3 regions of the Streptomyces sp. M2CJ-2 genome follow, and region 2 is predicted to be linked to each of the others. Evidence: riboswitches for the same ligand, from Rfam matches in the RefSeq annotation. Region 2 holds a riboswitch; each other region holds the start of a gene.
What was found. A riboswitch is a leader RNA that binds a small molecule or an ion and turns the genes downstream of it on or off. The one in region 2 is predicted to bind cobalamin.

Region 1 (7,695 bases), on a different contig from region 2:
GGGGTACGGCCGGACGTGCGGCTGCCGCGTGGCGGCGCACGGCCGCCGGGCCGTCCCGGCCGGCGGGGAGCACCGCGCACGGCCCCGCGCGGTGTGCCGCCACGCGGCACACCGCACACGCGGCGTGAGACGGGCGGCACCCCGGCGGATCCCGGACGGGGCCCCAGGTCCTGCAGACCCTCCTAGAAGTCCTCGTCCAGGTCGACCGTGCCCTCCACGGCGACCTGGTACGCGGACGGACGCCGCTCGAAGAAGTTCGTGAGCTCCTGGACGCCCTGCAACTCCATGAAGGAGAACGGGTTGTCCGAGCCGTACACCGGCGCGAAGCCCAGACGGACGAGACGCTGGTCGGCGACGCACTCCAGGTACTGCCGCATCGACTCGGTGTTCATGCCCGGCAGCCCGTCACCGCACAGGTCGCGCCCGAACTGCAGTTCCGCCTCGACCGCTTCGCGCAGCATGTCCGTCACCTCCTGCTGAAGCCGGTCGTCGAACAGCTCCGGCTCCTCCTTGCGCACGGTGTCGACCACGTCGAAGGCGAAGGACATGTGCATCGTCTCGTCCCGGAACACCCAGTTGGTGCCCGTCGCGAGGCCGTGCAGCAGGCCCCGGCTGCGGAACCAGTACACATAGGCGAACGCCCCGTAGAAGAACAGGCCCTCGATGCACGCGGCGAAGCAGATCAGGTTGAGCAGGAAACGGCGGCGGTCGGCCCGCGTCTCCAGCCGGTCGAGCTTCTCCACCGAGTCCATCCACCTGAAGCAGAACTCGGCCTTCTCACGGATGGAGGGGATGTTCTCCACCGCGGCGAAGGCGGCGGCGCGGTCCTCCGGAGCGGGCAGATAGGTGTCCAGCAGGGTCAGATAGAACTGGACGTGCACCGCCTCCTCGAATAGCTGTCGCGACAGATACAGCCGCGCTTCCGGGGAGTTGATGTGCTTGTAGAGGGTGAGCACCAGGTTGTTGGCCACGATCGAGTCGCCGGTGGCGAAGAAGGCCACCAGCCGCCCGATCAGGTGCTGCTCCTCCGGACTGAGCTTCGCCAGGTCGGCGACGTCCGAGTGGAGGTCGACTTCCTCCACGTGCCAGGTGTTCTTGATGGCGTCCCGGTAGCGCTCGTAGAAGTCGGGGTAGCGCATGGGGCGCAGGGTGAGTTCGAAGCCCGGGTCGAGGAGGTTCTGGGCTCGGGCGGTGGCGGCGGTGGTGGACATCACTGGCAGGCCTCGCAGGACTCGGGGTTCTCAAGGGAGCAGGCGACCGCTTCGGGGTCGGGTGCCGACTGCCGGCCGGGGGCCGGGGCGGGTGCTTGCGTTCGGGCTTGGCCCTGGGCCGCGCGGGCGATGCGGGTCGCGGGGCGCGAGCGCAGGTAGTACGTGGTCTTCAGGCCCCGCTTCCAGGCGTAGGCGTACATCGAGGAGAGCTTGCCGATGGTCGGCGTCTCCATGAACAGGTTCAGCGACTGCGACTGGTCCAGGAACGGGGTGCGGTCGGCGGCCATGTCGATCAGGGAGCGCTGCGGGATCTCCCACGCGGTGCGGTACAGCCCGCGCACCTCCTCGGGGATCCAGGTGAAGTCCTGCACCGAGCCACCCGCCTCGCGCAGCGCCTCACGGGTCCGCGCGTCCCAGACGCCCAGCCGCTTCAGGTCGTTCACCAGGTACGAGTTGACCTGGAGGAACTCGCCGGACAGCGTCTCGCGCTTGAACAGGTTGGACACCTGCGGCTCGATGCACTCGTACACGCCCGCGATCGACGCGATGGTGGCGGTCGGCGCGATCGCCAGGAGCAGCGAGTTGCGCAGGCCGGCCCGGCCCATGCGCTCGCGCAGCGCGGCCCACCGCTCGGGCCAGGCCGCCTCGACGCCGTAGTGGTCGGGGTGCAGGACGCCCCGGGCCGTGCGCGTCTTCTCCCAGGCCGGCAGGGGGCCGTGGGACTCGGCGAGGCCGGCGGACGTCTCGTACGCGGCGAGCATGATCCGCTCGGCGACACGGGTCGAGAGGGCCTTCGCCCCGGGGGAGTCGAAGGGCAGCCGGAGCTGGAAGAAGACGTCCTGGAGGCCCATCACGCCCAGCCCCACCGGGCGCCAGCGGGCGTTGGAACGGCGCGCCTGCTCGGTCGGGTAGAAGTTGATGTCGACGACCCGGTCCAGGAAGGTGACGGCGGTGCGGACGGTGGCGTCCAGCCGTTCCCAGTCGAGGCCTCCGTTCGCCCGGTCGACGAACGCGCCGAGGTTGACCGACCCCAGATTGCAGACCGCCGTCTCTCCGTCACTGGTGACCTCGAGGATCTCCGTGCACAGGTTGGACGAGTGGACGACGTGGCCCGGCTCGGCGGTCTGGTTGGCGGTGCGGTTGGCGGCGTCCTTGAAGGTCATCCAGCCGTTGCCGGTCTGGGCGAGGGTGCGCATCATGCGCCCGTACAGCTCCCGCGCGGGGAGCGTCCTCGTCGCCAGACCCGCCGCCTCGGCCGCCCGGTAGGCAGCGTCGAACTCCTCGCCCCACAGGTCGACCAGGTCCGGGACGTCGGACGGGGAGAACAGCGACCACGGCGCGTCGGCGTTCACCCGGCGCATGAACTCGTCCGGTACCCAGTGCGCGAGGTTCAGGTTGTGCGTACGGCGGGCGTCCTCACCGGTGTTGTCGCGCAGCTCCAGGAACTCCTCGACGTCTGAGTGCCAGGTCTCCAGGTAGACCGCCGCCGCGCCCTTGCGCCGGCCGCCCTGGTTCACGGCGGCGACCGAGGCGTCCAGGGTCTTCAGGAACGGGACGATGCCGTTGGAGTGCCCGTTGGTGCCGCGGATCAGCGAACCGCGGGAGCGGACGCGGGAGTAGGCCAGACCGATGCCGCCGGCGTGCTTGGAGAGGCGGGCCACCTGGTGGTAGCGGTCGTAGAGGGAGTCCAGTTCGTCCTTGGGGGAGTCGAGGAGGTAGCAGGACGACATCTGGGGGTGCCGGGTGCCGGAGTTGAACAGGGTGGGGGAGGAGGGAAGGTACTCCAGGCGGCTCATCAGCTCGTACAGCGCGGCGACCTCGTCCACCGAGCGGGCGCTGTCGTCCTCGGCGAGACCGGCGGCGACCCGCAGCAGGAAGTGCTGCGGCGTCTCGACGACCTTGCGGGTGACCGGGTGCCGCAGCAGGTAGCGGCTGTGCAGGGTGCGCAGGCCGAAGTAGCCGAAACGGTCGTCCGCGTCGGGGTCGATCAGCGCGTCGAGACGGGCCGCGTGCAGCAGGACGAACTCGGCGGTCCGGTCCGCGACGAGGCCCTCGCGGTGGCCCGTCGAGATCGAGGAGGTGAACGACGTGACACCCTGCGAGGCGGCCTCGGCACGGATGCCGAGCGTCAGCAGTCGTGCGGCGAGCCGGGAGTAGGCGGGGTCCTCGGAGATGAGCCCGGCTGCCGCCTCGGTGGCCAGTTCCCGCAGCTCGGTCTCGTCCGCGTGGGCGGACCGGCCGCGCAGCGCGGCGGCGGCGACCCGGCCGGGGTCGGCGTCGGGGAGGTCGGCGGTCAGCCCGGTCAGGGACCGCAGCAACGCGGCACCGGGGCCGTCGCTCGCGTCGGTCGGGCCGACCGCTGAAGCAGGATCGGCTGGCGCGATGGTCACGTGGGGCTCTCCCTCGCTCGGCACGGGGCCTCGCCGAGGGCAGCGGGCAGCACACGGGCACGCGCACGCGCCTCGCGTCCACCGGCCCATCCCACGAGGCCCGGACGTCAGGCACCCGGACCGGACGGCCGGGCGCACTGTCGGCAGGTCCTCGGACTGAAGCCCGTGCGGGCACGCGGGAAACGCGGACACGCACAAGTACACCGTTGCGGGACAGTTCCGGATTCGCACCGGATTCCCCTGCGGCGACAGCAAGCATGAGCATACATCTTGTGCCGTCTGTCGCCAGCAGGCCCATATCTTGTGTCAGGGTGGTGCTGGAGCGCGGTGATGTCAGAGCGTCAGCTCGTAGGTGAGCAGCATGATGTCGTCCAGGTCCGGCAGCGGGTTCCAGTCGCGCTCGGGGGTGCGGGTGAAACCCAGCCGTTCGTAGACGCGGTGGGCGGAGCGCATGGTGCGCTGGGTCGACAGCACGATCCGCCGGCACCCCTCGACCGCCCGTGCCCGGTCGACGCAGGCGCGCACCAGGGCCTCTCCGGCGCCCCGGCCCCGGCCCGCGCGGGCGACCGCCAGCATCCGGATCTCCGCCTCGTCCGGCCCCGCTATGTCGGCCATCGGACCGGGGCCCGGCACGAAGGTCACCCCGCCCAGCACCGTCCCCCGCTCCACGGCGACCAGCACCTCGGCGGCCGCCGCCCGCCCCGCCACGTCCCGGAGCCGGCCGAGGTACGCGTCGCTCTCCCCGAAGTCCAGCAGCCCGTCCAGCAGGTAGGCCTGCGCGGTGATCTCACCCAGTTCCGCGTACTCGCCGGGCTCCACCGGCCGGATGACGATGTCCATGGTGCGAGTGTGCCGGACGGATACGACAACGGGCCGCCGGATTTCTCCGGCGGCCCGTCACCCGATGTGCCCGGGGCGTCAGTGGGAGCTGCCGGCCGTGGCCGGCGGGAGCTCCACCTTGACGCCCGGGTCGCCCGCGTCCGCCGTGTAGTCCTCCGGCCTGGTCTGGTCGATGCCCTCGGGCGCCTTGAGCGACCTCATGACGAAGGTCAGCACGACCGTGACCACGACATTGAGCACGAAGGCGGTGAGACCGATGTAGCCGATCTCGCCGATCCCCGGGATCTCCTTCGCGGACCCGCCGAAGTGCTTCTGCGTCGGCGAGGCCACCCCGTACGCCGCGACCGTGCCGTAGACCATGCCGACCGCCCAGCCGCCGAGCAGCGCCCAGCGGTGGAACCAGCGGGTGAACAGGCCGCCCACCAGGGCCGGGAAGGTCTGCAGGATCCAGATTCCGCCCAGCAGCTGGAAGTTGATGGCGACCGTCTTGTCCATGGTCAGGACGAAGGCCAGCGCACCCACCTTCACCAGCAGCGAGACCACCTTGGAGACCTGGGTCTCCTGCGCCGGTGTCGCGTCGGGCTTGAGGAAGTCCTTGTAGATGTTGCGGGTGAACAGGTTCGCGGCCGCGATCGACATGATCGCGGCCGGCACCAGCGCACCGATGCCGATCGCCGCGAAGGCCACGCCCGCGAACCAGGCCGGGAACATGTTCTCGAAGAGCTGCGGGATCGCCAGCTGGCCGTTGCTGACCTCGACCCCGGCCGCGATCGCCATGAAGCCGAGCAGCGCCAGCAGGCCCAGCATCAGCGAGTACAGCGGCAGGATCGTGGTGTTGCGGCGGATCACCTCACGGCTGCGCGAGGACAGCGTCGCGGTGATCGAGTGCGGGTACATGAACAGCGCGAGCGCCGAGCCCAGCGCCAGCGTGGCGTACGTCCACTGCCCCGCCTCGGCCGGCACCAGCGCACCGCGCGGCGCGCCCGTGGCCGGGTTGGTCTCGCTGTACGCCTCGCTCGCCTTGGCGAAGACGGCGTCGAAGCCGCCCAGCTTGATCGGGATGTAGATGATCGCCACCGCGATCACGAGGTAGATCAGCGTGTCCTTCACGAACGCGATCAGCGCGGGGGCCCGCAGACCCGACGAGTACGTGTACGCGGCCAGCACGCCGAAGGCGATCAGCAGCGGCAGGTCCTTGACGAACCAGTGGGTGCTCTCCCCGCCGCCGACGCCCATCACGTCCAGCACCGCCTGGATACCGACCAGTTGGAGCGCGATGTACGGCATCGTCGCCAGGATGCCGGTGAGCGCCACCGCCAGCGACAGCCCCTTGGAGCCGAACCGGCCGCGCACGAAGTCGGACGTCGTCACATAGCCGTGCCTGTGCGAAACCGACCACAGCCGGGGCAGGAAGGTGAAGATCAGCGGGTACACGAGGACCGTGTACGGCACCGCGAAGAAGCCCGCCGCGCCGGCCGCGTAGATCGCCGCCGGCACGGCCACGAAGGTGTACGCCGTGTACAGGTCGCCACCGAGCAGGAACCAGGTGACCCAGGTGCCGAACGACCGCCCGCCCAGGCCCCATTCGTCGAGGCTGTGCTCGTTCGCGGCCCTGCGCCAGCGGGCGGCCAGGAAGCCCATCACCGTGACGAGGACGAAGAAGAAAACGAAGACGGCGAGTGCCACGCCGTTCACGCCGTCGTTCACCGCTGCGCACCGCCCTTCACGGCCGCGCGGGCGCGCTGATCACGCTGCCACAGCTTGTACGCGGTCATCGTCAGTGAGGCGGAGACCGGCACCCACAGCATCTGGTACCAGTAGAAGAACGGGATGCCGATGAGGACGGGGTCGGTCTTCGCGTACGAGCCGACCCACATCAGGGCCACGAACGGTGCCAGGAGGCAGGCGGCGATGACGACGCGCATCGGCGTCACCACCGGCCATCTGCTGGTTTCTGGGGCTTGCGACATAGAACGGTTCCGTCCCCTCGCTGATCGCCTGTTTGACGCGCAGGAAATCTAGGTCGCGGCGGACCGGGGCGGAACCCCTCGCGGGGATTGCGTACTTAAACTCCACGGAACCTCGCCCGGACAGCGGCGGAATCTCAGGGGAAACCCCCGCCAATCCCTCCGGACTCAGTCCTGCGGGCGCTTCAGACGGGCGACGAACTTGTACCGGTCGCCCCGGTACACCGACCGCACCCACTCCACCGGCTGCCCGTCCCGGTCCCGGGAGTGCCGGGAGAGCATCAGCATCGGCAGTCCCACATCGGTGCCGAGCAGGCCGGCCTCGCGGGGGGTGGCCAGTGAGGTCTCGATGGTCTCCTCGGCCTCCGCCAGGTGGACGTCGTACACCTCGGCGAGGGCGGTGTAGAGGGAGGTGTACTTGACGAGGCTGCGGCGCAGCGCCGGGAAGCGCTTCGCGCTCAGGTGCGTGGTCTCGATGGCCATCGGCTCGCCGTTGGCCATGCGCAGCCGCTCGATGCGCAGCACCCGTCCGCCGGGGGCGATGTCGAGCAGTTCGGCGAGCCCGTCGTCGGCGGTGACGTAGCCGACGTCCAGCAGTTGGGAGGTGGGCTCCAGGCCCTGGGCGCGCATGTCCTCGGTGTACGAGGTGAGCTGCAGCGCCTGCGAGACCTTGGGCTTGGCGACGAAGGTGCCCTTGCCCTGGATGCGCTCCAGGCGGCCCTCGACCACCAGCTCCTGGAGCGCCTGGCGCACGGTGGTGCGCGAGGTGTCGAACTCCGCCGCCAGGGTGCGCTCGGGCGGGACCGGCGTGCCGGGCGGAGCCGTCTCGGTCATGTCCAGCAGGTGCTTCTTCAACCGGTAGTACTTGGGCACGCGGGCCGTACGGACCGTGGTTCCGCCCTCGCTCTCCGTGCTGTTGACGTCGGTGCTCATGCTCTGCCTTCCCGGCTCCGAGTGCCGAACGACCGACACCCCATCGGCCCCGGCTCACATCGTGGCACGGCTGTGGGCGGGGAGGTTCCCCGCACGCTCCGTGATCCCCTCTGTATACCCCCGGGGCAGGGGCTGGTCTAGTCCACCGGGGTGGCCCGTGGACACCCGGTGCCCACGACGCCCACAGTGCCCTTGGGGCCTTCGGTCAGATCCCCTGCCAGTCCGGCTTGTTCACGTAGGCGTGCCGGAAGTAGTCGGCGAACTTGAGCTTGCCGGCGGCAGCCTCGTCGACGACGACCGTGGCGTGCGGGTGCAGCTGCAGCACGGACGCCGGGCACACGGCGGCCAGCGGAC
Region 2 (7,695 bases):
GGCGGGTGAGCAGGTCGGGGGTGAGGCCCACGGTGTCGGCCAGTTCGGCGATCCGGTCGGGGGCTCCGGCGCGGCGGCCCGTGGCGCGCAGGGGTTCGGCGATCAGGTCGGTGAGGGTCAGGCGGGGGTCGGCGGAGAGGCGGGGCTGCTGGAAGACGACGCCGAAGGCGGTGCGCAGCGCGCGGGGGGCTCGGTGGCGCCAGTGGCGTACGGGGGTGCCGTCGAGGGTGAGGGTGCCGGCGTCGGGGCGGTGGAGGAGGGCGGCGACCTTGGCGAGGGTGGACTTGCCGCAGCCGCTGGGGCCGAGCAGGCCGACGGCCTCGCCGGGGGCGACGGTGAGGGAGGCGTTCCGGACGGCGGGGGCCGAGCGTCGGTCGTAGCCGGCGGTGATGGCACGGAGTTCAAGCACGGACGACGTCCTCCGGGGTCAGGGCCTCGACCGGGAGCGGGTGGTGGCAGGCGGCCGACGCGGTGAGCGGCGGCAGGGTCGCGCAGGCGGTGGTGGCGCGGTCGCAGCGGGGGGCGAAGGCGCAGCCCTCGGGGAGGGCGCCGAGTTCGGGGGGCATGCCGGGGATGGGGGTGAAGGCACGGTCGGGGAGGGCGTTCAGGAGGCCTCGGCTGTAGGGGTGGCGAGGTCCTGGGGTGCCGAAGAAGGTGTCCGCGTCGGTGAGTTCGACGATGCGGCCCGCGTACATGACGGCGACCCGGTCGGCGATGCGTTCGGCTGCCGTCAGGTCGTGGGTGATCATCAGGAGGGCTCGGGCGTGTTCGTCGTCGGCGTCGACGTGGCGGCGGAGTTCGTCGACGGTGTGGTCCACCAGGTCGCGGTCGAGGCCGGTGGTGGGTTCGTCGGCGAGGAGGAGGGGTGCGTCGCCGATCAGGGCGAGGGCGGTGGCGGCGCGTTGGGCGAGGCCGCCGGAGAGTTCGTGGGGGTGGCGGTCGAGGTGGTCGGCGGGGAAGGCGGCGCGGGCGGCGGCCTTCTCGGCGGCGGTGCGCAGGGCCGTGCGGCCGCGGACGCCGGTGAGTTCGGCGACCGTCTCCTCCGTCTGGGAGCGGATGGTGCGGACGGGGGTGAGGTGGGCGGCGGGGCTCTGCGGGATGAGGCCGATGCGGCGGCCACGTACGGTGCGGGCGAGGGTGCGTTCGTCGGCGGTGAGCAGGTCGAGGTCGCCGAGCCGGGCGTGGCCGGCGGTCTGCGCGTTGGCGGGAAGCAGGCCGAGCAGGGCGGAGGCGAGGACGGACTTGCCGCAGCCGCTCTCGCCGATCAGGGCGAGGCATTCGCCGGGGGCCACGTCGAAGTGGGCGTCGGTGACGGCGGCGATACGGCCTCCGCCGGGTACCAGGAAGCGGACCGACAGTCCGCGGACCGACAGTACGGGAGGTCGCTCGGTCACAGCGTCAGCTCCGATCGGCGGCGGGGGTTGATCCGCTCCCGCCAGACTCCGGCGAGTCCGGCGATGGCGAGGGTGGGGATGATCAGGAACAGGCCGGGGAAGAGGGTGGGCCACCAGTGGCCTGCGAGGAGTGAGCCGCGGGCGCCCTGGATGAGGGTGCCGAGGCTGGCGGTGTGGGTGGGCAGGCCGAGGCCGAGGAAGGACAGCGCCGATTCGTGCCACATGGCGTGCGGGATCATCAGGACGGCGGCGAGGCCGGCCTGGGGCAGTACGCCGGGCAGCAGGTGCCGTAGCGCCACCCGCCATCGGGAGGCGCCGCCGGAGACGGCGGCGTCGATGTAGGGGCGGGAGCGCAGGGAGAGGACCTCGGCGCGGACGATGCGGGCGGTGGACAGCCAGTGGGTGAGGGCGACGGAGATCACCACGGGCCAGACGCCGGGGCGGAACATGGCGACGATGAAGATGCCGAGCAGCAGGTGCGGGACGGAGGAGATGGTGTCGACCAGGCGCATGACGAGGCGGTCGACCCAACCGCCGAGGGCTCCGGCGGTGGCTCCGACGGCGGTGCCGATGACGGTGGCGGTGAGCGCGGCCACGACGCCGACGAGCAGGGAGACCCGTAGGCCGTAGACGCAGCGGAGCAGGAGGTCGCGGCCCACGTCGTCGGTGCCGAAGGGGTGGGACAGGCTGGGCGGGAGGAGTTTGGAGGCGAGGTCGACGGCCTGCTGGTCGAGCTGGGCCAGTGGGGGGACGAGTAGCACCGCGAGGGCGGTGAGGGCGACCAGGGCGGCGGAGACGCGCAGGCGCAGGGTGTGGGTGGAGCGGCGGGTGGTGCCGTGCGAGCGCCAGGCGGTCGCGGCCGTGGGGGCGGTCGCGTCAGCCTTCTCGACGGTGGTGTCAGCCATGGGGATCACATCTCTTCCAGCTTCACCCGCGGGTCGATCAGTCCGTACAGGAGGTCGGCGAGGAGGTTTCCGGCGAGGACGGCGGCGGTGGCGAGGGTGGTCAGGGCTGCCAGGAGGGGGAAGTCGACGGCGGTGGCCGCCTCGACGGTGGCGGCGGCGATGCCGGGCCAGCTGAAGACGGTCTCCACCAGGAGGGCGCCGGTGATGAGTTCGGGGACGCGGGAGCCGATGAGGGTGAGCACCGGCAGCAGTCCGGAGCGCAGGGCGTGGCCGAGCAGGACGGTGCGTTCGGCGAGGCCGCGGGCGCGGGCGCCGCGCACGGGGTCCTCGGCGAGGGCGTCGCCGACGCCCTGGCGGACGTAGAGGGTGAACCAGGGCAGTTGGGAGACGGCGAGGACGCCTGCGGGCAGGATCAGGTGGCTTGTGACCTGGCCGGCGGTGACGTGTTCGCTGCCGGTGTCGGTGAGGCCGCCGGCCGGGAGGACGTCGAGGTTGAGGGCGAACAGCCAGACGGCGAGCAGGGCGATCCAGAAGACCGGCGCGGCTTCCAGGGAGTAGGCGAGGGAGGTGACCGTGCGGTCGACGAGCGAGCCGGGACGGCGGGCGGCGAGGACGCCGAGCAGGGTGCCGAGGAGTACGGCGACGGCGAACGCGACGGTGCACAGCAGGGTCGACCAGACCAGTCGTTCGCCGATCGCCTCGGCCACCGGCTGCCGCATCACGCTGGAGTGGCCGAGGTCGCCGGTGAGCGCGGAGGTCAGCCACTCCCACCAGCGGACGGCGAAGGGCTGGTCCACGCCGAGGTTGTCGCGGAGCCGGTCCAGGGTTTCCTGGTCGGCGCCGAGGGCGGCGGTGCCGGCGTAGGCCTTGACGGGGTCGAACGGGGAGGCGGCGGCGAGGGCGAACGCGCCGAAGGTGACGACGAGGAGGACGGGCACGGCGAGCAGGGCCCGCCGTGCCCCGAGGTGTCCCATCGCCGCCCAGGGCAGGGTCTTCACTTCTCGGGCTGCCAGTCCTCGGCGTTCCACCAGGGTCCGCTGGCGAAGCCGTGCTCGTGCGGTTCGACCTGGGTGGTGAGGTCGCCCCAGTGGTCGTCGAGGACGTAGAGGTGGTCGATGTGGGTGAGGAAGGTGTAGCCGGGGTCCTTGACGAGTGCGCGCTGGAGGTCGTCGTAGGCGGCCTTGCGGTCGTCGGGGTCCTGGGCGCGGCGGCCGGTTTCGAGGGCCTCGTCGACGGCGGGGTTGTCGTAGTGGGGCATGTTGTTGAAGCCGTCGCCGGCGAGGGAGGAGTGCAGCAGGGTGTAGAGGCCGAAGTCGGGGTCGCCGGTGCTGCCGAAGCCGGCGAGGACGGCGTCCTTGCCCATCCGGGGTTCGATGACCTCCCAGGTGGCGCCCTCGACCTTGACGTCGATGCCGGCCTTCTTGGCGTCGGAGGCGTAGGCGAGGGCGTGGTCCTGGCGGACCTTGTCGCCGGAGGGGTAGAAGAGGGTGAACGTGGCGCGGGCGCCGTCCTTGGCGCGGATGCCGTCCCGGCCGGCCTTCCAGCCGTCGCGGTCGAGGATCTTCTTGGCCTCGGCGAGGTCCTGGGGGCGTTCGATGTCCTTGGCGTACCAGGGATCGTCGAGGGGAAGCGGCCCGTAGGCGGGACGGCCGGCGCCGTCGAGGATCTTGTCGACCATGGCCTGGCGGTCGACGGCGAGGTCGAGGGCGCGACGGATCGTGGTGTCGCCGGTGACCTTGTTCCCGGTGGGGAGGGTGACGGCGCGGAAGTCGTAGGTGGTGGCCCGGTAGGTCTTGCGGGCGTCGTCGTTCTTGAAGGTGGCGGCGAGGTTGGGCGGGAGGGTCGCGCCGTCGAGGTCGCCGGAGCGCAGCCGGGTGGCGCGGACGTCGTCGTCGGCGATGATCGCCATGGTGAGCTTCTTCACCTTCGGTGCGCCGCCCCAGTAGTCGGGGTTCGCCTTGAAGGTGAGCTTCTCGCCCTTGCTCCAGCCGGTGAGGACGTACGGTCCGGTGCCGATCGGCTCGGTGTTGAAGGCGCCGGTGTTGGGGTCCTGCTCGCCGGCGACGTGCTCGGGGACGATGGGCAGGACGGTGCGGGCCGGGAAGGCCGCGTAGGGGTACTTGAGGGTGAAGACGACCTTGTCGTCGCCGTCCGCCCTGACCTCCTTGACGGCGTCGAGTTCGCTCTTGGCGGTGTTGTTGGTCTTGTCGTCGAGGACCGTTTCGTACGTGTAGACGACGTCCTCGGCGGTGAGGGGTTCGCCGTCGCTGAACTTCACGCCCGGGCGCAGGGTGTAGGTGTAGGTGCGGCCGTCGTCGGCGATCTCGGGGAGCGCCTTCGCCAGGGCGGGCTCGAGTTCCAGGTCGGCGTCCCGGGCGAGCAGCCCGTCGAAGATCTTGGAGTTGCCGTCCTTGCCGTAGCCGAGCAGCGGGCTCAGGGTGTCCGGCTCGGAGGCGACCCCGATCACCACGGACTCGGCGGACCCGCTGCCGCCCGCGGCGCCGTCCGTGCCGCCGGTCGGTGCCGAGCAGGCGGCGACCGCGGCGGCCATGGTCGCCGCGACGGCGGCACCCTTTATTCGTCGGGTCGTCATCGAATTCCACACCTTTGCTGCCCGGATCTCGTTGTTGCATATTAGTTGCAGCAGGGTTCTGCCCAGCACCCCCTCCCCTCATTCCCGCGCTTCGGCGGACCGGGACCGCGAGGTACGCGCTGCGGGGCGCCGTCCGCGCCCCCCGGGTGTGCTTGTCAGCGGGCCGAAACGGGGTCTACTGTCGCCACGCCTTGGTGAACGGGAAATCCGGTGTGATGCCGGTGCGGCCCTCGCCACTGTGATCGGGAAGTCCGGCTCCGGCCCCAGGCCCTGTCCCCCGACAGGACCGAACGGCAGCCACTGGGTCCCCCTCGGACCCGGGAAGGCGGAGCACGGGCGGTGGTACCCGTCAGCCAGGAGACCGGCCAAGGCGCGTCAACCATCCACGAGGTGCTGGAGAGGGTCTGCTGAGCCATGCACATAGCCGAGGGTTTTCTACCACCGGCGCACGCGGTCGCCTGGGGCGTCGCGTCGGCGCCGTTCGTCGTCCACGGAGCCCGGTCGCTCACCCGTGAGGTCAGGGAACATCCCGAGAGCACGCTGCTGCTGGGCGCGTCGGGAGCGTTCACCTTCGTCCTGTCCGCGCTGAAACTGCCCTCGGTGACCGGGAGTTGCTCCCATCCCACCGGCACCGGGCTGGGCGCCGTCCTGTTCCGGCCGCCGGTCATGGCGGTGCTGGGCACCATCACCCTGCTGTTCCAGGCCCTGTTGCTCGCCCACGGCGGGCTGACCACGCTCGGCGCCAACGTCTTCTCGATGGCGGTCGTCGGGTCGTGGGCGGGGTACGGGGTCTACCGGCTGGCGCGGCGGTACGGGGCGCCGCTGATGGCCGCGGTGTTCTGCGGCGCGTTCGTCGCCGACCTGTCGACGTACTGCGTGACGAGTGTGCAGCTGGCGCTCGCGTTCCCCGACCCGGGCAGCGGATTCCTGGGGGCGCTCGGCAAGTTCGGCTCCATCTTCGCCGTCACGCAGATCCCGCTCGCGGTGAGCGAGGGGCTGCTGACGGTGCTGGTGATGCGCATGCTGGTGCAGTCCAGCAAGGGCGAACTGACCCGGCTCGGGGTGCTGGTGGCCGGGCTCGGGAAGAAGTCGGCGGGCGCGGGCGAGGCGGTGGCCCGATGAGCCGGAACGCGAAGATCAACTCCCTGTTGCTGCTTCTGGTGGCCGTGCTCGCCGTGGTGCCGCTGGTGTTCGGGCTCGGCGATCACAAGGAGGAGCCGTTCGCGGGCGCCGACGCGGAGGCGGAGGCGGCGATCACCGAGATCGACCCGGACTACGAGCCGTGGTTCTCGCCGCTGTACGAACCGCCGTCCGGGGAGATCGAGTCGGCGCTGTTCGCCCTCCAGGCGGCGATCGGCGCGGGCGTGCTCGCGTACTACTTCGGACTGCGACGGGGGCGCCGGCAGGGGGCGCAGCGGGCGCAAGGGGTCGCCACCGAGACGGACTTCGACGACGCGGGACCCGGGGCCTGATCCCCCGTGCTGCCGATCGACGCGGCGGCGCACAGCAGTCGCTGGCGCCGCCGTCATCCCGTGGACAAGGCCGTGCTCGGGCTGGGGCTCACCGTGCTGGCGATCTCGCTGCCGCCCTGGCCGGGAGCGGCCCTGGTGCTGCTGACCGCGCTCGCGGTGCTGCTGGGCCCGGCGGGGGTGCCGGGCCGGCGGCTGTGGCGTGCCTACCGGGTGCCGCTGGGCTTCTGCGTGACCGGGGCGCTGACGCTGCTGGTGCAGGTGGGCGGGCCGGACGGGTTCGTGGCCTGGGCCGACGACGGGCCGTCGCGTGCCGGGGAGTTGCTGCTGCGCACCTCGGCGGCCTCCCTCGGGGTGCTGTTGTTCGCCTTCACCACGCCGATGTCGGATCTGCTGCCGCGCCTGGTACGGGCCGGGGTGCCCGCTCCCCTCGTGGACGTGGCGCTGGTGACGTACCGGATGAGTTTCCTGCTGCTCGACTCGGTGCGCCGGGTCCGGGAGGCTCAGGCGGCCCGGCTCGGGCACACCAGCCGGGCAGCCACGTGGCGTTCGCTGGGCGGGCTCGGCGCGACCGCGTTCGTCCGGTCCTTCGACCGGGCGGCGCGGCTGCAGACGGGGCTCGCCGGGCGCGGTTACGACGGCACGCTGCGCGTGCTGGTGCCGGAGGCGCGGGTCTCGGTGCGCTTCACGGTCGGGAGCCTGGCCCTCCTGGCGGCCTTGGCCGCCCTCACCTTCGTCCTGGAAAGGCAGTTGTCATGAGCGGGCCCGCGTTGGTCGCCCTGCGGGGCGCGTCGTTCGCGTACGAGGACGGCCCGGCCGTGCTCACCGGCCTCGACTTCGAGGTGCGGGAGGGGCGTGCGCTCGCCCTGCTGGGCCGCAACGGCAGCGGCAAGACGACGCTGATGCGGTTGCTGAGCGGTGGACTGCGCCCGCGCGAGGGCGAGTTGACCGTGGCGGGGCGGCCCGTCCGGTACGACCGCAAGGGGCTGACCCGGCTGCGGACGACCGTGCAACTCGTCGTGCAGGATCCCGACGACCAGCTGTTCGCGGCGTCCGTGGGCCAGGACGTGTCGTTCGGGCCGCTGAATCTCGGGCTGTCCGACGCGGAGGTGCGGGCGCGGGTGGCGGAGGCGCTGGCGGCGCTGGACATCACCGCTCTCGCCGACCGTCCCACGCATCTGCTGTCCTACGGGCAGCGCAAGCGGACGGCGATCGCGGGCGCGGTCGCCGTGCGGCCCCGGGTCCTGATCCTCGACGAGCCGACGGCGGGCCTCGACCCCGACGGCCAGGAGCGGCTGCTCGCCACCCTCGACGGGCTGCGTGCGAACGGCACC
Region 3 (7,695 bases), on a different contig from region 2:
GGCGGCGTCGGCCCAGCGGGCGACGCGGGCCGCGCCGGCCAGACCGGAGCGTGCCATCCTGGCCAGCTCCGCGGGGGCCGGTGTGCCTTCCGGAGGGCGCGGCGCAGGACGGCGCGAGCGCTGCTGGTTCATCGCCCTGGGGGCGGCGGCCAGGGGGCGCGGGCGGACAAGTCGAAGCCTGGAGTCGCGCGGGATACGGGACGTCACGGGTGCAGTCTTGCGGTTGACGGTCCGAAAACCCAAACGGAATGTCACGGGCGGCGACGGAGAGGGCCAACGCACCGGGTCGCGCGGGCGGTCGAAGGGCGGGAACAAGCCGGTGCCGCGGCCCGAGCGGAATCCCCGACGAGGACCCGCTCCGCCGGCCGCCCGGCGGAGCGGACGAGGCGGGCGCGGAGGGCACGTGCGGAAGGCGCGGAGGTCACACGAGGGGGGTGAGGAAACGGCGCAGGGCCTCTTCGTAGGCGTCCTGGTCGGCGTTCCACATGGCGCCGTGCGGAGCGTCCTCGACCGTGAGCAGGGTGACCATGTTGGGCTGGGCGGCGGCCAGGCGGCGGGAGAGCTGCCAGGGGGCCACCACGTCGCCGGGGCCGTGGACGATCAGGGTGGGGATGTCGACGCGTTCCGCCCCCGCGGTGCCGGGGCGGCGGTCGCCGTGGCGGCCGGTGCGGCCCTGGGCGGCGCGGACCGCCAGCGGCAGCAGCACGCCCGGGGTGTGGCGGGCGGCGGCGAGGGCGCGCAGGGTCGATTCCCAGCTGAGCACCGGGGAGTCGAGGACGAGCCCGGCGATGCGGTCGCGCAGGGTGGAACGGGCTGCGGCACGCAGCGCCATGGTCGCGCCGGTGGACCAGCCGAGCAGGACGACCTGCCGGGCACCGGCGTCCAGCGCGTGGCGGATCGCCGCGTCGAGGTCGCGCCACTCGGTCTCGCCGAAGTGGTTGAGGCCGTCGAGTGAGCGCGGCGCGCCCGGATCACCCCGATATGAGGGGGCGAGTATCGGGAAGTAGCGGCGGTGCAGGAACTCCATGACGTTCATGGGGTGTTCCCGGGTGGTGCCGAGGCCGTGCACCGCGAGCACCCAGGTGTCCCGGGCGCCCGGCAGGAACCAGGCGGGAAGGGGGCCGAGTTCGCCGAGGACGTCGACGTCGGTGTGCTCCAGGCCCAGCGCGGTGCCCGGGTCCCCCACGTACAGGTTCGGGGTGAACCACGCCCGGTCGCCGGGCTTCAGGTTGCCCCGCACGACGCGTTCGAGACGGCGCACGACGGTGTCGGCGGAGTCCGACAGGCCTTCCAGCACGGGGCCGACGACCGCGTGGGAATCGTCACCGGCGAGGCCGTAGCGGCCGGGGCGCAGCGCGGCGAGGTCCCGGGTGAGGCTGATCTGGCCGGCGGCGGTGGCGTGCACGGTGAGGCGGGGCTCAGTGGGCAGCGGTCTGCCCGGCGGCGCCTTGAGGGCCGCGTCGCTGGCGAGCCGGCCGGCCGCCACCGCGGCGGCTCCGGCACCTATCACGGCGGTGACGGCAGCGGCCGTCGCTCTGACAGTGCGCACGGAACCCAGTGTCCCGGCGGAGCAGCCACCCGGCCAGTGGACGTCCCGCCCGGGGTGAGACTCAGTCGCGCTGCCCGTAGCCCCGCAGGCGGTCCGCGACCTCCGCCAGCTGGTCGGCCGACAGGAGGGCCGGGGAGCGGCCCGGGACGGACGAGGCGGCCAGCCAGAGCCTGCACATCCACTCCAGCTGGGCGGTGCGGTCGTAGGCCTGGTCGAGGGTGGTGCCGTGGGTGAGGGTGCCGTGGTTCCTCAGGAGGCAGCCGGTGCGGCCGTCGAGGGCGCGCAGCATGTGCTCGGCCAACTCGTCGGTCCCGTACGTCGCGTACGGGGCGACCCGGACGGGCCCGCCGAGCGCGGCGGCCATGTAGTGGACGAGGGGGAGTTCGTCGACGAGCGTGGAGACCGCCGTCGCGTGCACGGCGTGCGTGTGCACCACGGCGCGGGCTCCGGTCGTGCGGTACACCGCGAGGTGCATGGGCAGCTCGCTGGTCGGGACCAGGGTGCCGAGGACCTGCCGGCCGGTGAGGTCGACACCGGTCACGTCGTGCGGGGTCAGCCGGTCGTAGGGCACCCCCGACGGTGTGACCAGCACGGTCAGGCCGACCCGCACCGAGACGTTTCCGGAGGTGCCGACGACCAGCCCGTCGGAGACGGTCCGGCGGGCGGCCTCGACGAGGCCGGTCCAGGCGCGCGTCTCCTCGTCACTCACGTCCCGTCGCTGCTCGGTCATGCCGTGATCCTGCCGGGTGACGAAGGTCTCTTCAACGGCTCCGCGGCCGGCCGCGGACGCCCGTCGACGGAGTCACAGCCCTTCAGCCGCACCGCCGCGGGCGGGCCAAGGTGGACATACCGCCGTCCGGCGGAGCTGTCGCACCCATCACGGTCATCCAGACGCCCGTTCCAGTTCATCTTCTGTTCACTCAGGTTACCTACGTTCAACGCGCCAATGACTTCGAACGATTGCCTGGGTAAATGGAAAGCTTCTCGCTGATCCTCGCGATTGTGGTGGTAACCGCACTCGCGTTCGATTTCACGAACGGTTTCCACGACACCGCGAACGCGATGGCGACAACCATTTCGACCGGTGCTCTCAAGCCCAAGGTCGCGGTGGCCATGTCCGCCGTGCTGAACCTGGTGGGCGCCTTCCTCTCCGTGGAGGTCGCCAACACGATCTCCAAAGGCCTCGTCGACGAGGCCGGCATCCGTCCCGAGGTCATCTTCGCCGCACTGGTCGGCGCGATCCTCTGGAACCTCCTGACCTGGCTGGTCGGTCTGCCGTCCAGTTCCTCGCACGCCCTGATGGGCGGCCTGATCGGCGCCACCGTCGCCTCGGCGGGCTTCGGCGCGGTGCACGGTGACGTCCTGGTCACCAAGGTGCTGATCCCCGCGATCGCCGCGCCGCTGGTCGCCGGCCTCGCCGCGATGTTCGCGACGCGGCTGACCTACCGTCTGGGCAAGAAGGCCGACGGCAAGGCGTCCGAGAAGGGCTACCGGGCGGGTCAGATCGCCTCCGCCGGCCTCGTCTCGCTGGCCCACGGCACCAACGACGCGCAGAAGACGATGGGCATCATCACCCTGGCCCTGGTCGCCGGCGGCACCCTCGCCCCGGACTCCGACCCGCCCCTGTGGGTCATCGTGTCCGCGGGCGTCGCCATCGCGCTCGGCACCTACCTCGGCGGCTGGCGCATCATCCGCACGATGGGCAAGGGTCTGACGGACCTCCAGCCGCAGCAGGGCTTCGCCGCCCAGACCAGCGCCGCGACGGTCATCCTGGCCTCCTCCCACCTCGGTTTCTCCCTCTCCACCACGCACTCGGTCTCCGGTGCCGTGATGGGTGCGGGCCTGGGCCGCAAGGGCGGTGTCGTCCGCTGGTCGACGGCCACCCGGATGTTCGTCGCCTGGGGCCTGACGCTGCCGGCGGCGGCCCTGGTCGGGGCCATCGCCGAACTGGTCTGCCGAGCCGGCAGCTGGGGCACCGCCGTCGTCGCCGTCTTCCTGGTCGCCTCCAGCGCGGCGATCTGGAAGATCTCCCGGCGGGAGATCGTCGACCACACCAACGTCAACGACCACGATGCCGCCGACGGTTCGGCCGCCACCGCCGAGGAGCCGGCCGGCGTGGTGACCGCCGCCATGGCCGCGGTGACCCCGCCCCCGGCCGGCAGCCCGGCCGAGGAGCTCTCGGCCACCATCCCGGCCCCGGCCCCCACCGACCCGGCCGCCAAGACCACCGTCTGACCGCGCCTCGGCACGAAGGAAGACACGAAGGAAGAAGAGCACCATGAAGATCGACTGGGCGGCCCTCGGTTCCGTCTTCGGCGTCAGCCTCGTGGTCACCGTGGCCCTGGTGGCCCTGTTCACCCTCGGCATCGTCGGCCTGTCCCGCCATGAGCGGGCCGTGGCCCAGGGCCGGTCCGCGGCCCTGGCGGTCGCCGGCGCCTACGCCTGCTTCGCGGCCTGCACGGCGGCGGTGGCGTACGGGATCTATCTGATCATGGCCTGATCATGGCTTGATCACGGCCTGATCAGGGTCGTCTCCGTCCGACGGGCGGTGCGGGGCTTCGCGCCCCGCACCGCCCGTTCGCGTTCCCCCACCGGAACCCCTCTGTGGGCCTCAGCACACTTCAGCCTCGCAGGTCAAAGGCAGGTTGACGGTTCTTCCGGACCGTGGTGGACTGCCGAATGCCAATGCGGCGGCAGGAGAGGAAGCCGGTGGAAGTCCGGCGCGGTCCCGCCACTGTCACCGGGGTGAACACCCCGGGAGCCAGGAACTCTCACCGCCGGTCTCGTCGAACCAGGGCGTGGACACCCTGAGTGAGGACATATCACCATGCCCGGCTGCCCGTCGAGGTCGACCAGCGACGCCCCACCCCGGCTCGGGGCGGACATCTCCACCGGATCCCCCACCGGCTGAACCCGTGGGTGCCGATCGCGAGTTCGCGTACGGCGCCGCCGCCGGCCTCCTCGGCGACCTGCTTCTCGGCGATCCCCGCCGGGGGCATCCGGTCGCCGCTTTCGGGCGGGCCGCGGCTGCCGTGGAACGGATGCTGTGGCGGGACGACCGCGGCCGGGGCGCGTTGCACACCGCCGTCTGCGTCGGTGGGGCCGTCGCTCTGGGGAGCCTTGCCACCCGGTGCGTACGCTCCTCCCCCGCCGCCTCGGTCGCCCTGACCGGCGCCGCCACCTGGGCCGTCGTCGGCGGGACGTCGCTGGCGGTCGAGGCCCGCACCATCGGGCGGGCCCTTCAGGCCGGGACCGCCGAGGGCATCGAGGCGGCGCGGGCACGGCTGCCGCACCTGTGCGGGCGGGATCCGCAGGCGCTGGACGCCGACGGGATCGCCCGCGCGGTGGTGGAGTCCGTCGCCGAGAACACCTCCGACGCCGTGGTGGGCGCCCTGGTGTGGGGCGCCGTCGCCGGGGTGCCGGGACTGCTCGGGTTCCGGGCCGTCAACACCCTGGACGCCATGGTCGGCCACAAGTCGCCCCGGTACCGGCGCTACGGCTGGGCCTCCGCCCGCCTCGACGACGTCGCCGGGTGGCCCGGGGCGCGGCTGACCGCCGTACTCGCCGCGGTCGCCGGGCCGGACCCGCGGGGCGCCCTCCGGGCGTGGCGCGCGGATGCCGCGAAGCACCCCAGCCCCAACGCCGGCCCCGTGGAGGCGTCCTTCGCGGGCGCGCTCGGCGTGCGGCTCGGCGGAACGCTGTCCTACGCCGGGCGGGTCGAACACCGGCCCGTCCTCAACGGCGCCGGCCGTCCCGTGGCCGTGGCGGACATCGACCGGGCGGTACGGCTCTCGCGGCGCGTCGGCTGGCTGGCGCTCGGCGTCGGTGCCGCAGCGCGGATCGTCGGTACGCGGATCGCCGGGAAGGGGCACAGGTCATGAGCGGTGGGGGTCTGCTGGTCGCCGGTACCACCTCGGACGCCGGCAAGAGCGTCGTGACCGCCGGGATCTGCCGGTGGCTGGTACGGCAGGGTGTCAAGGTCGCGCCGTTCAAGGCGCAGAACATGTCGCTGAACTCGTTCGTGACGCGCGAGGGCGCCGAGATCGGGCGGGCCCAGGCCATGCAGGCCCAGGCCTGCCGGGTCGAGCCGACCGCACTGATGAACCCCGTGCTGCTCAAGCCGGGCGGCGAGCGGAGCAGCCAGGTGGTGCTGCTGGGCAGGCCGGTCGGCGAACTGAGCGCGCGCGGCTACCACGGCGGACGGCAACAACAGTTGCTGGGCACGGTGCTGGACTGCCTCGCACAGTTGCGGGGCACGTATGACGCGGTGATCTGTGAGGGGGCCGGCAGCCCGGCCGAGATCAACCTGCGGCGCACCGACATCGTGAACATGGGGATCGCCAGGAACGCCGGGCTCCCCGTCCTCGTCGTCGGCGACATCGACCGCGGCGGGGTCTTCGCCTCCTTCTTCGGCACCGTCGCCCTGCTCTCCCCCGAGGACCAGGCGCTGGTCGCCGGGTTCCTGGTGAACAAGTTCCGGGGCGACGTGACGCTGCTGGAGCCGGGCCTCGACATGCTGCACGGTCTGACCGGGCGGCACACGTACGGCGTGCTGCCCTTCCGGCACGGGCTCGGCATCGACGAGGAGGACGGGCTGGCCGTGTCGTTGCGCGGTGCCGTGCGGGAGTCGGCCGTCGCCCCGCCGGTCGGCGAGGACGTGCTGCGGGTCGCCGTGTGCGCGGTGCCGCTGATGTCCAACTTCACGGACGTGGACGCGCTGGCCGCCGAACCGGGCGTCGTCGTGCGGTTCGTGGACCGGCCCGAGGAACTGGCCGACGCCGACCTCGTCGTCCTGCCGGGGACCCGCGGAACCGTGCGGGCCCTTCAGTGGCTGCGCGAGCGGGGGCTGGCGGACGCCCTGCGGCGGCGGGCGGCCGAGGGGCGGCCCGTGCTGGGGATCTGCGGGGGCTACCAGATCCTCGGCGAGCACATCGAGGACGAGGTCGAAAGCCGCGCCGGGCACGTCGACGGGCTCGGACTGCTGCCCGTGCGGGTGCGGTTCGCGCGGGAGAAGACGCTGACCCGCCCCGTCGGGGAAGCCCTCGGGGAGCCCGTCGAGGGGTACGAGATCCACCACGGAGTCGCCGACGTGCGGGGAGGCGCAGCGTTCATCTCCGATGACAGTGGACACAGCCTGGACGGCTGCCGGGTCGGGCAGACCTGGGGCACGCACTGGCACGGCTCGCTGGAGTCGGACGGTTTCCGGCGGGCCTTCCTGCGGGAGGTGGCCGCCGCCGCGGGGCGCCGTTTCGTGCCGGCCCCCGACACCTCGTTCGCCGCGCTGCGCGAGGAGCAGCTCGACCGGCTCGGCGACCTGATCGAACAGCACGCGGACACGGACGCGCTCTGGCGGCTCATCGAGTCGGGCGCGCCGCAAGGACTGCCTTTCATTCCACCGGGAGCGCCCGCATGAGCACAGTGTTGTTGTTGTCGACCGCCGACACGGACCTGCTGGCGGCCCGCGCCGCCACCGGCGTCTCCTACCGGATCGGCAACCCGACCCGCGTGGACGTGGCGGCCGAACTGCCCGCGCTGCTCGACGGCGCGGACCTCGCCGTCGTACGGCTGCTGGGCGGCAAACGCGCCTGGGAGGACGGGCTCGCGGCGCTCCGGGCGTCCGGGATCCCGACGGTGCTGCTCGGCGGCGAGGCGGTGCCGGACGCGGAGCTGATGGCCGAGTCGTCGGTGCCCGCGGGCGTCGTGGCGGAGGCACTGAAGTATCTGGTGGAGGGCGGCCCGGACAACCTGGCCGAGCTGGCCCGGTTCCTGTCCGACACCGTGCTGCTCACCGGCGAGGGCTTCGAGGAGCCGCGCCGGATGCCGGAGTACGGGGTGCACGGCTCCCGTACCGTGTCGCCGGACCGTCCGACCGTCGGCGTGCTCTTCTACCGCGCCCACGAACTGAGCGGCAACACCGCCTTCGTGGACACGCTCTGCGAGGCGATCGAGGCACACGGCGCCAACGCCCTGCCGGTGTACTGCGGTTCGCTGCGCGGCGCCGACCCCGGGCTGTACGAGATCCTCGGGCGGACGGACACCCTGGTCGCCACCGTGCTCGCGGCCGGCGGCACGCACGCCTCGCAGGCGTCGGCGGGCGGCGAGGACGAGGCCTGGGACATCGGGGCGCTCGCCGACCTGGACGTCCC

Region 1: it holds a riboswitch for cobalamin, as region 2 does, so the genes downstream of both, JL475_RS13880 (ribonucleoside-diphosphate reductase subunit alpha) here and JL475_RS28355 (energy-coupling factor ABC transporter permease) in region 2, are expected to answer to the same signal.
Region 3: it holds a riboswitch for cobalamin, as region 2 does, so the genes downstream of both, JL475_RS15305 (cobalamin biosynthesis protein) here and JL475_RS28355 (energy-coupling factor ABC transporter permease) in region 2, are expected to answer to the same signal.

What each region holds. Positions count from the first base shown of each region.
Region 1 covers NZ_JAESIF010000014.1:31,527-39,221, reverse strand. The annotation lists gene JL475_RS13890 (hypothetical protein) at 1-128, shown strand, start outside; gene JL475_RS13885 (ribonucleotide-diphosphate reductase subunit beta) at 183-1,211, opposite strand; gene JL475_RS13880 (ribonucleoside-diphosphate reductase subunit alpha) at 1,211-3,601, opposite strand; cobalamin riboswitch at 3,726-3,896, opposite strand; gene JL475_RS13875 (GNAT family N-acetyltransferase) at 3,935-4,441, opposite strand; gene mctP (monocarboxylate uptake permease MctP) at 4,520-6,148, opposite strand; gene JL475_RS13865 (DUF3311 domain-containing protein) at 6,145-6,411, opposite strand; gene JL475_RS13860 (GntR family transcriptional regulator) at 6,577-7,341, opposite strand; gene nagB (glucosamine-6-phosphate deaminase) at 7,547-7,695, opposite strand, start outside.
Region 2 covers NZ_JAESIF010000050.1:5,743-13,437, forward strand. The annotation lists gene JL475_RS28330 (ABC transporter ATP-binding protein) at 1-409, opposite strand, end outside; gene JL475_RS28335 (ABC transporter ATP-binding protein) at 402-1,394, opposite strand; gene JL475_RS28340 (ABC transporter permease) at 1,391-2,299, opposite strand; gene JL475_RS28345 (ABC transporter permease) at 2,305-3,273, opposite strand; gene JL475_RS28350 (ABC transporter substrate-binding protein) at 3,294-4,892, opposite strand; cobalamin riboswitch at 5,068-5,277, shown strand; gene JL475_RS28355 (energy-coupling factor ABC transporter permease) at 5,307-6,014, shown strand; gene JL475_RS28360 (energy-coupling factor ABC transporter substrate-binding protein) at 6,011-6,364, shown strand; gene cbiQ (cobalt ECF transporter T component CbiQ) at 6,371-7,120, shown strand; gene JL475_RS28370 (energy-coupling factor ABC transporter ATP-binding protein) at 7,117-7,695, shown strand, end outside.
Region 3 covers NZ_JAESIF010000016.1:83,407-91,101, reverse strand. The annotation lists gene JL475_RS15330 (hypothetical protein) at 1-207, opposite strand, end outside; gene JL475_RS15325 (alpha/beta hydrolase) at 422-1,549, opposite strand; gene JL475_RS15320 (class II aldolase/adducin family protein) at 1,611-2,279, opposite strand; gene JL475_RS15315 (inorganic phosphate transporter) at 2,522-3,784, shown strand; gene JL475_RS15310 (hypothetical protein) at 3,828-4,049, shown strand; cobalamin riboswitch at 4,202-4,342, shown strand; gene JL475_RS15305 (cobalamin biosynthesis protein) at 4,465-5,430, shown strand; gene JL475_RS15300 (cobyric acid synthase) at 5,427-6,962, shown strand; gene cobN (cobaltochelatase subunit CobN) at 6,959-7,695, shown strand, end outside.